DNA from 2 places in the Kribbella sp. NPDC048837 genome. Region 1 is predicted to be linked to the other one. Evidence: riboswitches for the same ligand, from Rfam matches in the RefSeq annotation. Region 1 holds a riboswitch; the other holds the start of a gene.
The links. Region 1 has a riboswitch for FMN ahead of ribD (bifunctional diaminohydroxyphosphoribosylaminopyrimidine deaminase/5-amino-6-(5-phosphoribosylamino)uracil reductase RibD). Riboswitches for the same ligand answer to the same signal wherever they lie in the genome.
Positions count from the first base shown of each region.

Region 1 (5,296 bases):
CTCGCGGTCCTCGTCGTCGACCACGATGACGGGCCGGCCGGCCCGGATCTCGTCGATCGCGTGCTCGATCGTGTCGAGCTTCAGTACGTCACCCATGTCAGCCCACCACCACTGGTTCCGGAGTCGAGGTGCGTTCACGGTTCTGGATCTGCCACCACGAGGCGAACCCGATCACGCAGAACAGTCCGTAGACGACGTACATCGTCGCCGACGGGTAGAACTTCGCCTGTACCAGCAGCGGTACGCCGACCACGTCGACGGCGATCCAGATCAGCCAGAACTCGACGAATCCGCGCGCCATCCCGTACGTCGCCAGGATCGAGCCGGTCAGGATCCACGCGTCCCACTGCGGACCCCACGAGCCCAGTTCGCGGAGGACGAAGTACGCGATCGCGTAGAGCACGACCGCAATGCCGAGCAGTTCGGCCCGCTCGCGGGCCGACGCCCAGCGCGGCTGGACCGCGGTGGCCGAGCCGTGGTGGCGGGTCTGGTACCAGCGGTACCAGCCGTAGAGGCTGATGATCGCGAAGAACACCTGGCGGCCGGCCTGGCCCCAGAGGTCCTTGTCCTGCGGGGTGTCGAAGATCCCGCCGACGAACACGGTGAACAGCAGAACGTTGCCGATGATGCCGACCGGCCACGCGGCGACCAGCCGGCGCATGCCGAACAGGGCACTGCCGAGACCGAACACGTTGCCGACGATCTCGCGGACCAGGACGGGCGAGCCGGCGATCGTCACCTGGGCGTGCAGCAGCCAGTCGACCGGGTTCACTTGGTTCCTCCGTTGAGCAGACGGTCGACGTACTTCGCGATCACATCGACCTCGAGGTTGACGGTGTCGCCGACGTGGTTACGCCCCAGGACGGTGAGTTCGAGCGTGGTCGGGATCAGACTGACCCCGAAGGTGCCGCTGCTGTCGTCCACGTCGGTGACAGTGAGCGAGACGCCGTCGATGGCGATCGAGCCCTTCTCGGCGACGTACCTGAGGATGCTCGCGGGTGCGGCGACCCGGACGTTCTCCCAATGCTCGGACGGCGTGCGGCTGGCGATCGTACCGACGCCGTCGACGTGGCCCTGGACGATGTGGCCGCCGAGCCGCTCGTGGGCGGCAATCGCGCGCTCCAGGTTGACCCGCGCCCCCTTGGTCGCCTGGCCCAGGCTGGTGCGCTCGAGCGTCTCGCGCATCACGTCGGCGGTGAACGTACCGTCGCCGGTCTCGACCACGGTCAGGCAGCACCCGTTGACCGCGATCGAGTCGCCGTGGCCGGCGTCCTCGGTCACCTTCGGGCCGCGGATGGTGAGCCGGGCGGCGTCACCTTCGAGCAGGTCGAGGGCTTCGACGGTGCCGAGCTCCTCGACGATTCCGGTGAACATTCAGGATTTCCTTTGCGAGTCGAGCGGCGTCAGGGTCAGCCGGACGTCGTCGCCGAGGCGGGTGACGTCCGCTAGCTTGAACCGCCGCAGGTGGTCGATCGATTCCGCGCCCAGGTCGCCGATCGCGCCGTACCCGGAGCCGAGCACGGCCGGGGCGACGTACGCGACGATCTGGTCGACCAGCTGGGCACGGAGGAACGCGGCGGCCAGCGTCGGGCCGCCTTCGAGCCAGAGGTGCCGGATCTGCCGGTCGTCCAGCTGCCGGAGTACCTCGGCGGGATCGTGGGTGGGCAGCAGCAGAGTCTCCGCGCGGTCGTTGCGGACCCGCGCGGTCGGTGGGATCTCACGATCGCCGACGACGACCCGGAGCGGCTGCCGTACGGCCGGTACGCCGTGCTCGTCGCGGACCGTGAGTTCGGGATCGTCGTTCAGTACGGTCTGGGTGCCGACCACGATGGCGTCGCATTCGGCCCGATGCCGGTGTACGTCGGCCCGCGCGAGCGGACCGGTGATCCACCGGCTGGTGCCATCCGGAGCCGCCGACTTCCCGTCGAGGGTGGTGGCGAACTTCCAGGTGACGAACGGCCGGCCCATCCGCACGCTGTGCAGCCAGACGTGGTTGACGGCCTCGGCCTCGGCGTACAGGACGCCTTCCTCGACCCGGATGTTCTTGCTCCGGAGCCTCTCGGCACCACCGGCGGCCTGGTTGTTCGGGTCGGGTACGGCGTACACGACGCGGGTGATCCCGGCCTCGATCAGCGCATCGGCACACGGCCCGGTCCGGCCGGTGTGATTACAGGGCTCCAGCGTCACGTACGCCGTACCGCCCCGCGCGAGCGACCCCGCCATCCGCAGGGCGACGATCTCGGCGTGGGGGCCACCGGCAACGGCATGGAAGCCCTCACCCACCGGATGCCCGTCCCGCCCGGTGATCACGCAGCCGACCACCGGGTTGGGATGCGTGCCGCCGATACCTTTCGCGGCCAACTCGATCGCACGCCGCATCCAGGCGACGTCGATCGGCGAAACGTTGCTCACTACGGCCCCTCGTTGTCACGGACGCACTCCGGGGCCATGACAACCGGCGCACACGCGCTGCCGTCCGGGTGCTCCGCGCGGGCCTGGTCGCTACCCGCCGGACCGCCGCCCACCGCGGGCAGCGTCACCGGACGCCAGAGCGCACCCGCCGATCGCGTGCGCCTCCCATCCGGACTTTCACCGTCGGTCCTGGAATTCCACCAGGTCAACCAACCGCCAAACCGCAGCGGCCGGGTCGCGGACTGTCACCGCCGGCTCGGAATTACACCGACCCCGGAGCACGCGAGTGGGTTCACTCGTGATTCAAGTATGCCCCTCCCCCCAATCACCACCACGACCCAGGTCACATCCTGGTCCTCGACCGGCCCTCATCCGCCGGACCGCCCGGCGCGTCCTCCACCCTGGACACCATCCCGCTCGCGGCTGACCCACCCCGGGCACTACCGCTGGACGCGTCACCCACTCCGCGCGCCATCCGCCGGCGGCCGTCATCCGCCGGGGCGACCTCCCGTCTTCGGCTCACCCACCACCCCGGGCACCCTCCCGCTCGACACTCACCCACCCTCGGCACCGTCCCGCTCGCGGCTCACCCACGCCGGGCAGCGTCCCGCTCGCGGCTCACCCACGCCGGGCACTGTCCCGCTCGCGGCTCACCCACGCCGGGCACTGTCCCGCTCGGGACTCACTCACCCCGGCACCGTCCCGCTCGCCGCTCACCCACCACCTCGGGCACTGTCCGCTGGAGCTGTCATCCGCTCGGGGCGTCATCGGCTTCGAGGGCCCCGCGCTTGGGTGGCATCCGCCGGGTGAGGGCGAGTGCGACGGCCGCGACGCCGCACGCCACGGCGACTGTCAGGATCAGCGGCCGATACCCGAAGGCCTCGGCCAGCCCGGCCCCAGCCAGCGGCCCGAGCGCCTTCGCGATCGTGGTCGGCGTCGTCAGCATCCCGGAGATGGTGCCGAACCCGGTCGCGCCGTACCGACCGAGCAGGATCGCCGGCGTAGCGATCGACGACACCCCGAACCCGAGCCCGAACACCACCAGACAACCAACCGCCCCGACGACCTGCCGCCCGACCAGCGGCAACAAGGAGATCGCCACCCCCTGGAGGAAGAGGATCCCCGCGGTGATCGTCGCCATCGGCAACCACCGCGCCGACAGACTCGTCACCAACCGCCCCGTCACCGACAACAACCCGAGCAGCCCAGCCAACGTCGCCGCCCGCGCCGGCGGATGCCCCAGGCTGATCAGGTAAAGCACCAGATGAACCGAGATCACCGCCAACGCCGCACTGTGCACAACGAACGCCCCAGCCAGCAACCAAAACCCGGGATCCCGCAGCACCCGCCCAGGCGCCCCGGTCCGCTTTCCGGCAACCGCAGGCTGCGGCGCGACCCGGCGTACCGCGAACAGATGCAACGGGATCGTGGTCACGGCGAGCAGACCAGCCAGCAGAACCAGCGTGGTCCGCCAGCCATACGCATGGACGAGGTGACCGGTGAGAGGCAGGAAGATCGAGCTAGCGAGCCCACCGACCAACGTGATGGTCAGAATCGCGTTCGTCCGAGTCGCCGGAGCCGCCGCAGCCACCACCACCGCGAACGCCGGCGGATACAACACCATCGCCGAGGCAATCCCGATCCCGACAAAGACGCCGTACAACTGCCCGGTGCTCTCCACCTGCGACCACCCGAGCACCGCAACCGCCGCCAGAACCGAGCCCCACGTCATCAACCCCCGCCCGCCCCGCGCATCAAGCCAGCGTCCAACCGGGATAGACATCAGTCCACTCACCAGCACAGCGGTCGTCGACGCCCCAACCGCGGTCGTCGTCGAGATGCCCAACTCGTCGCTCATCGGCCCGAGCAGCACGCTGAACGCATACGTCAGCACGCCATACCCAACCGTGGTCGTAACCGCCAGCGCCCCCACCAGCCGCCGAACCCGAGCCCGACTGGCCCGAGTCACCAAAGCATCAGCCCGTGTCATCGAAGATCACCCCGGGCCATCGAACGATCGGCCGGCCTCATCGAACCAAGAGCCACCCGGCTGCCCCAAGCAGCCCGGCCGCCCCGACAAAGCTCACAACAGCCATCACCACCAACACCCGCCGCGACCGCCCGACAACGTCCCTCTGCTCCCCATGATCGACCGAAACCTGCACCCGGCTATCAGGTGGGGTTCGTAGCGCCTCGGCGCTCGTCGTGACCCGCTTGTCAGTCGGCCGCGCGGTCACCGGCGAGCCAGCCTCCTGACCCGCCGCTCCCAGACGTCGCGGACCCTCTTGTCGCAGTGCCGCCAACTGAGGTACAACCGTCTGCTCCGCAGCCGCACGTTGCAGAGCCGGTTGCCGCTGAACCGCGTGCTCCGGAGGCGACGGCTGCGTGACCGGTTGCGGTGCGTCCGATTGCTGTGCGACCGGTTGCGGTGCGTCCGATTGCTGTGCGACCGGTTGCGGTGCGTCCGATTGCTGTGCGACCGGTTGCGGTGCGGCCAACGGTTGTGCGGCCGGTTGCTGTGCGACCGGCGGTTGTGCGGCCGGTGGTTGTGGGGCCGGTGGTTGTGCGGCCGGTTGCTGTGCGACCGGTGGTTGTGCGGCCGGTTGCTGTGCGACCGGTGGTTGTGGGGCCGGTGGTTGTGGCGCTGGGCCGGTTGGGGTCCAGCCGGGTGGGAGGGGTGGGATCTGGTCGAAGACTTCCGGGGCATCGGGATCGGTGGCCCACGGCGCGGTGGGCGCGGGCGGGAGTACACCGCTGGCGGCCAGGAGGCGGCCTGCTTCGTGGGCGGATTCGGGGCGGTCAGACGGATCCGGCGCCGTACTCCGGCGGATGAATTCGCCGAGTGGACCGTCTACGACCGGGAGCTTGCAGTCGGGGCCGGGGC
Region 1 covers NZ_JBVJHF010000005.1:573,716-579,011, reverse strand. Annotated here, with positions in the region: gene ACZ6O0_RS26210 (bifunctional 3,4-dihydroxy-2-butanone-4-phosphate synthase/GTP cyclohydrolase II) at 1-96, opposite strand, end outside; gene pnuC (nicotinamide riboside transporter PnuC) at 98-772, opposite strand; gene ACZ6O0_RS26200 (riboflavin synthase) at 769-1,374, opposite strand; gene ribD (bifunctional diaminohydroxyphosphoribosylaminopyrimidine deaminase/5-amino-6-(5-phosphoribosylamino)uracil reductase RibD) at 1,375-2,412, opposite strand; FMN riboswitch at 2,565-2,698, opposite strand; gene ACZ6O0_RS26190 (MFS transporter) at 3,161-4,306, opposite strand; gene ACZ6O0_RS26185 (serine/threonine-protein kinase) at 4,440-5,296, opposite strand, start outside.

Region 2 (5,296 bases), on a different contig from region 1:
ACATCCTGGCCACCCTGTACGGCGCGGTGCTCGACATCTCACCAGAGACGGTGGACGACCCCGAGCGGGACCGGTTCATCCTGAGCAAGGGCCACGTCGCCGGCGCGCTCTACACGACCCTCGCCGCCTTCGGCATCCTGCCGGTCGAGGAGCTGGCGACGTTCCTCAAGCCGCTGTCGGCGCTCAACGGGCACCCGAACCGGAACAAGGTGGCCGGCGTCGAGGCCAACACCGGTCCGCTCGGTCACGGGCTGCCGATCGCGGTCGGGCACGCCTTGTCGGCCAAGCTCGACGTCTCGCTGCGCCGTACGTATGTGCTGGTCGGGGACGGCGAGCTGCAGGAGGGCAGCAACTGGGAGGCGATGATGGCGGCCTCGCAGTATCAGCTGGACCGGCTGACCGTGATCGTCGACCGGAACCGGCTGCAGCAGGGTGCGACCACCAAGGAGACCAACGACCTCGATCCGCTGCCCGAGAAGGCGACCGCGTTCGGGTTCGCGGTGGTCGAGGTGAACGGCCACGACCACGGTGAGCTGCTCGACGTGCTGTCCGCCGTACCGTTCCGGCCGGGCAAGCCGACGTTCGTGATCGCCCACACGCACAAGGGCCACCCGATCTCGTACATGAGCAACAACGTCGCCTGGCACCACCGCGTGCCGAACGAGGCGGAGTACCAGCAGGCGTTGGCCGAGCTGGAAGCTGTTGTTCCCAGATATGCCAAGGAGCCGGCATGACCGTCGTCCACAGCCCCTCGATCGCCGACCAGCCGCGGTACGACTGCCGGGACGCGTACGTCGACACCCTGGCGGAGCTCGCGCACGCGGACCACCGGATCGTCGGCGTGGTGAACGACTCGGTCGGGTCGAGCAAGCTGAACAGTTTCCGCAAGGCGTTCCCGGACCGGCTGATCAACGTCGGCATCGCCGAGCAGGACATGGTCGGGGTCGCCTCCGGCCTGGCCAACGGAGGCCGCATCCCGTTCGTCTCGGCCGCGTCGTGCTTTCTGACCGGCCGCGCGCTGGAGCAGATCAAGGCCGATGTCGCCTACTCGAACACCAACGTGAAGCTCTGCGGCATGAGCCCGGGCGTCGCGTACGGCGAACTCGGCCCGACGCACCACTCGGTCGAGGACATCGCCTGGTTGCGGGCGATCGCCAACATGACCGTGATCGTGCCGGCCGACCCGATCGAGACCGCGGCGGCGCTGCGGTGGGCGGCCGCCTCGGACGGGCCGGTGTTCATCCGGGTCAGCCGGATGAGCGTGCCCAAGGTGTACGCCGACGACTACGAGTTCCAGCTGGGCAGGGCGATCACGGTTCGCGATGGTGGCGACGTGACGCTGATCAGCAACGGGACCGTGCTGTGGCGGGCGATCGCCGCGGCCGAACGGCTCGCCGAGGAGGGGATCTCGGCCCGGGTGCTGTCGATGCCGACGGTGAAGCCGCTGGACATCGACGCCGTGGTCGCGGCCGCGCGGGAGACGGCCGGAATCGTGACCGCCGAGGAGGCGGTGTCCGGTGGCGGCCTCGGCGGGGCCGTCGCGGAGACCGTCGTCCAGCATCATCCGGCCAGGGTGTCGATCCTCGGGTTCCCCGAGTTCGCCCCCACGGGCTCGGCCGGCTACCTGCTGGACCGGTACGGGCTCTCGCCGGACGGCATCGCGGACGCCGCCCGGCGGCTGGTCACGACAGGTAAGTGACCAGGTCGGCGATCGAGATCATCGCGAAGCCATGGGTATCGGCGAACGTGCGCAGGTCGGCGCCGGTCATCAGAGTGCCGTCGTCGTTCATCAGCTCGCCGATCACGCCGACCGGTGGCAGTCCGGCGAGCCGGACGAGCTCGACGGTGGCCTCGGTGTGACCGGGCCGCTGCCGGACCCCGCCGTCGACCGCGCGCAGCGGCAGGATGTGACCGGGCCGGATCAGATCCGCGGGCCGGGCCGCCGGGTCGGCCAGCACGCGGACGGTCCGGGCCCGGTCGGCGGCCGAGATGCCGGTGCCGACGCCGGTGCTCGCGTCGATCGAGACGGTGTAGGCCGTCCGCAGGCTGTCCTGGTTGTGCGGCACCATCAGCGGCAGCTCGAGCTTGTCGAGGATCTCGGCCGCGGACGGCGCGCAGACGTACCCGCTGGTGTGGCGGACGAGCAGCGCCATCAGTTCGGGGGTGGCCAGGCTCGCGGCGAAGGTCAGGTCGCCCTCGTTCTCGCGGTCCTCGTCGTCGACGACCACGACGGGTCGCCCGAGGGCGATCTCGTCGATCGCTCGCTGAATGGTGTCCAAAGTGGTCGCGGTGCTCACGGTCGCTGTCCTCTCGGCGTGACATGGCATGGCACTCCGGGGCAACGACAAGCTCCACGAGACCGCACGACGGCAGGCGTCGCACGGGCACCGCGAAGACTGCCACGTGCGTCTTCCCATCCGGACTTTCACCGTCGGTCCCGGAGTTCCACCAGGTCAACCGGACACCCTCGCGGGTGCACGGGTCGCGGACTGTCACCGCCGGCTCGGAATTTCACCGACCCCAGAGCACGTGTGGTCTTGCAGATTCAGCGGTCAGTTTATCGGTCCGAACCCCCCTCGGGAGTGTCATGTCCATCTCAGTCGTCTGGCGTCCGATCGAACTCTCGCTGACTTCCGCGGAGGAGTGGGTGGAGTTCGAGCACGAGAGCGGCCTCCGGTTGCGGCGTCCGGTGTTCGCCGACGGCGGCGATACCTGGAAGGTCCGCTTCGCGGCCCCCGAACCCGGTCGCTGGACCTGGTCGGGCGGTGAGTTCACGGTCGGGGTCGCCGAGGACGAGCCGAATCCGTTCTACCGGCACGGGTTCTGGCGGATGGCGCCCGGCGGCCGCAGCCTGGTGCACGCCGACGGGACGCCCGCGATCCTGGTCGCGGACACCGCGTGGGCGCTGCCGTGGCGGGCGACGCCCGAGCAGGTCCGCGAGTACGCCGCCGACCGGCAGGCCAAGGGGTTCAACGCGGTCCTGCTGATGACCGTCCAGCCGGACATGCGCGCGGTCGGGCCGCGCGACCGGACCCAGGACGAGGGCTTCGACGTGGCCTTCGAGGATCTCGCCGACGGGCATCTGCGGGAGCCGAACTTCGCGTACTTCCAGTACCTCGACGAGCTGCTCACGATCCTGGTCGAGCACGGGCTGGTCCCGGTCCTGCAGCCCGTGTTCCAGGGCTTCGGGTGGAAGGGCCTCGACGTCGCCGGCACCGTCGTACCGCCGGCTGAGTACGCCGCGTACTGCCGCTACCTCGTCGCCCGGTACGGCGCTCAGCCCGCGATCTACCTGGTCGGCGGGGACGGGACGGGGTTCGAGCCGCAGGTCGCCGCGGGTGGCGCCGAGGTCCACGCGGCGGACTGCTACGGCCAGCCGACGGGCATCCACTACCGGCCACACATCCACGCGCGGGCTCACCAGGACGCGGACTGGCTGGACTTCCAGTGGTGCCAGACCGGACACACGGGTGAACACGTGCCGGAACGCGTGGCGGACATGTGGCGGAACGAACCCGTACGGGCGGTCGCGAACGGCGAACCGACGTACGAGAACACCGGCCGGACCGGCGTGGGAGCCGGCTGGTGGCAGGGGCACGAGGCGTGGAGCAACCTGTGCGCGGGCGGGACGATGGGCGTCGTCTACGGTGCCGGCAGTCTGTGGCAGTGGCGGTTGCATCCCGACGAGCCCGGTCACTCCGACTTCTTCCTCGCCCCGGGCGCGGGCTGGCGGGAGGCGATCGGCTTCGAGGGATCGACGTACGTCGGTCTGCTCGGGAAGATCCTGGCCGGGCTGCCGACGACGGACCTGGTGCCGGACTGGACCCGGGTGATCTCGGGCCGGGCGCTGCGCGGGGCCGACGGTCTGCTGATCATCTACCGCGAGCACGGCGGGACGGTGCCGGTCTTCGACGACACGGTGCCGCTGAACTACACGATCGTGGATCCCCGCGACGGCTCGGTGGTGGCGACCGGCAAACGCGACTCGCCGTCGGCGGTGATCCCCGATCCGGGCGGTAGTCCGCGGGTCTACCTGTGCATCAGACACGACCTGCCTGACCTATAGTCCAGATCTGGTTCTGTCGAAGGGGGTTCTCGTGGCGAACGGCAACCGCTCGGTGCGTCAGCCGGGGCTGGACGAGCTGCGGCTGCTGGCCAAGGTGGCCCGGATGTACCACGAGAAGGGCATCCGGCAGCCGCGGATCGCCACCGAGCTGAACCTCTCCCAGGCGCGGGTGTCCCGGATGCTGAAACAGGCGGTCGAGGTCGGCATCGTGCACACCGTGGTGACCATGCCGAGCGGCGTGCACAGCGATCTCGAGGACGAGTTGCAGGCCCGGTACGGCCTGCGGGACGCGGTCGTGGTCGACACGCTCGGGGTCGGCGACGAGGTGCTGCCGGCGCTGGGCTCGGGGGCGGCGGCGTACATCGACATGACGCTGACCGGCGGGCACGTGATCGGGATCTCGTCCTGGAGCGAGACGCTGATCAGCGCGGTCGACCGGATGCCACGCAAGAGCGTGCCGGTGGTGGACAAAGTGGTCCAGATCGTCGGCGGTCTCGGTGACGCGGCGGTGCAGATGCAGGCCACCCGGCTGACCGCGCGGTTCGCCGAGCTGACCGGTGCGATGCCGGTCTACCTGCCCGCGCCGGGCCTGGTCGGGACGCCCGCGGTGCGGCGCGCGATGATGAACGACGTGTCCGTTCAGGACGTTCTGGGCACGTGGGGACAGCTCACCGACGCACTGGTCGGAATCGGCAGCCTCGAACCTTCGCCGCTGCTGCAGCGCAGCGGGAACGCGGTCGCCGAGGCCGACCAGGACGAGCTCCGCCGGCTCGGCGCGGTCGGGGACGTCTGTTTCCGGTTCTTCGACGAAGAGGGAAAGCACGTGCGTTCGAACTTCGACCAGCGAGTCATCGGCGTGACCGCGAAGGAGCTGCTGGCGGTGCCGCGCCGGATCGGCGTCGCGGGCGGTGAGCGGAAGTTCTCCGCGATCCGGGCCGCCCTGCTCGGCGGTTGGGTCAACATCCTGATCACCGACCTCGCAATGGCCCACCGCCTGCTCGGCGCGTAGATGGAGCCTGACGAGCAGCGGGAGGTCTACCGGACCATCGACCTGGCCCTGCGGGTCGGGGAGGTGCTGCTGTCGAGTGGCGCCGGGACGGCGGACGCGACCGCGACCATGCTCGGTGTCACCGCGGCCGGCGGGTTGCGCGGGTGCGAGGTCGACATCACCTTCACCTCGATGGCGATCTCGTACCAGGCCGCGCCGGACGTCGCGCCCGAGACTCACAT
Region 2 covers NZ_JBVJHF010000002.1:180,799-186,094, forward strand. Annotated here, with positions in the region: gene ACZ6O0_RS08845 (transketolase) at 1-734, shown strand, start outside; gene ACZ6O0_RS08850 (transketolase family protein) at 731-1,699, shown strand; gene ribB (3,4-dihydroxy-2-butanone-4-phosphate synthase) at 1,683-2,297, opposite strand; FMN riboswitch at 2,400-2,533, opposite strand; gene ACZ6O0_RS08860 (glycoside hydrolase family 140 protein) at 2,588-4,066, shown strand; gene ACZ6O0_RS08865 (sugar-binding transcriptional regulator) at 4,098-5,075, shown strand; gene ACZ6O0_RS08870 (threonine/serine exporter family protein) at 5,076-5,296, shown strand, end outside.
Region 2: another riboswitch for FMN. It lies ahead of ribB (3,4-dihydroxy-2-butanone-4-phosphate synthase); the one in region 1 lies ahead of ribD (bifunctional diaminohydroxyphosphoribosylaminopyrimidine deaminase/5-amino-6-(5-phosphoribosylamino)uracil reductase RibD).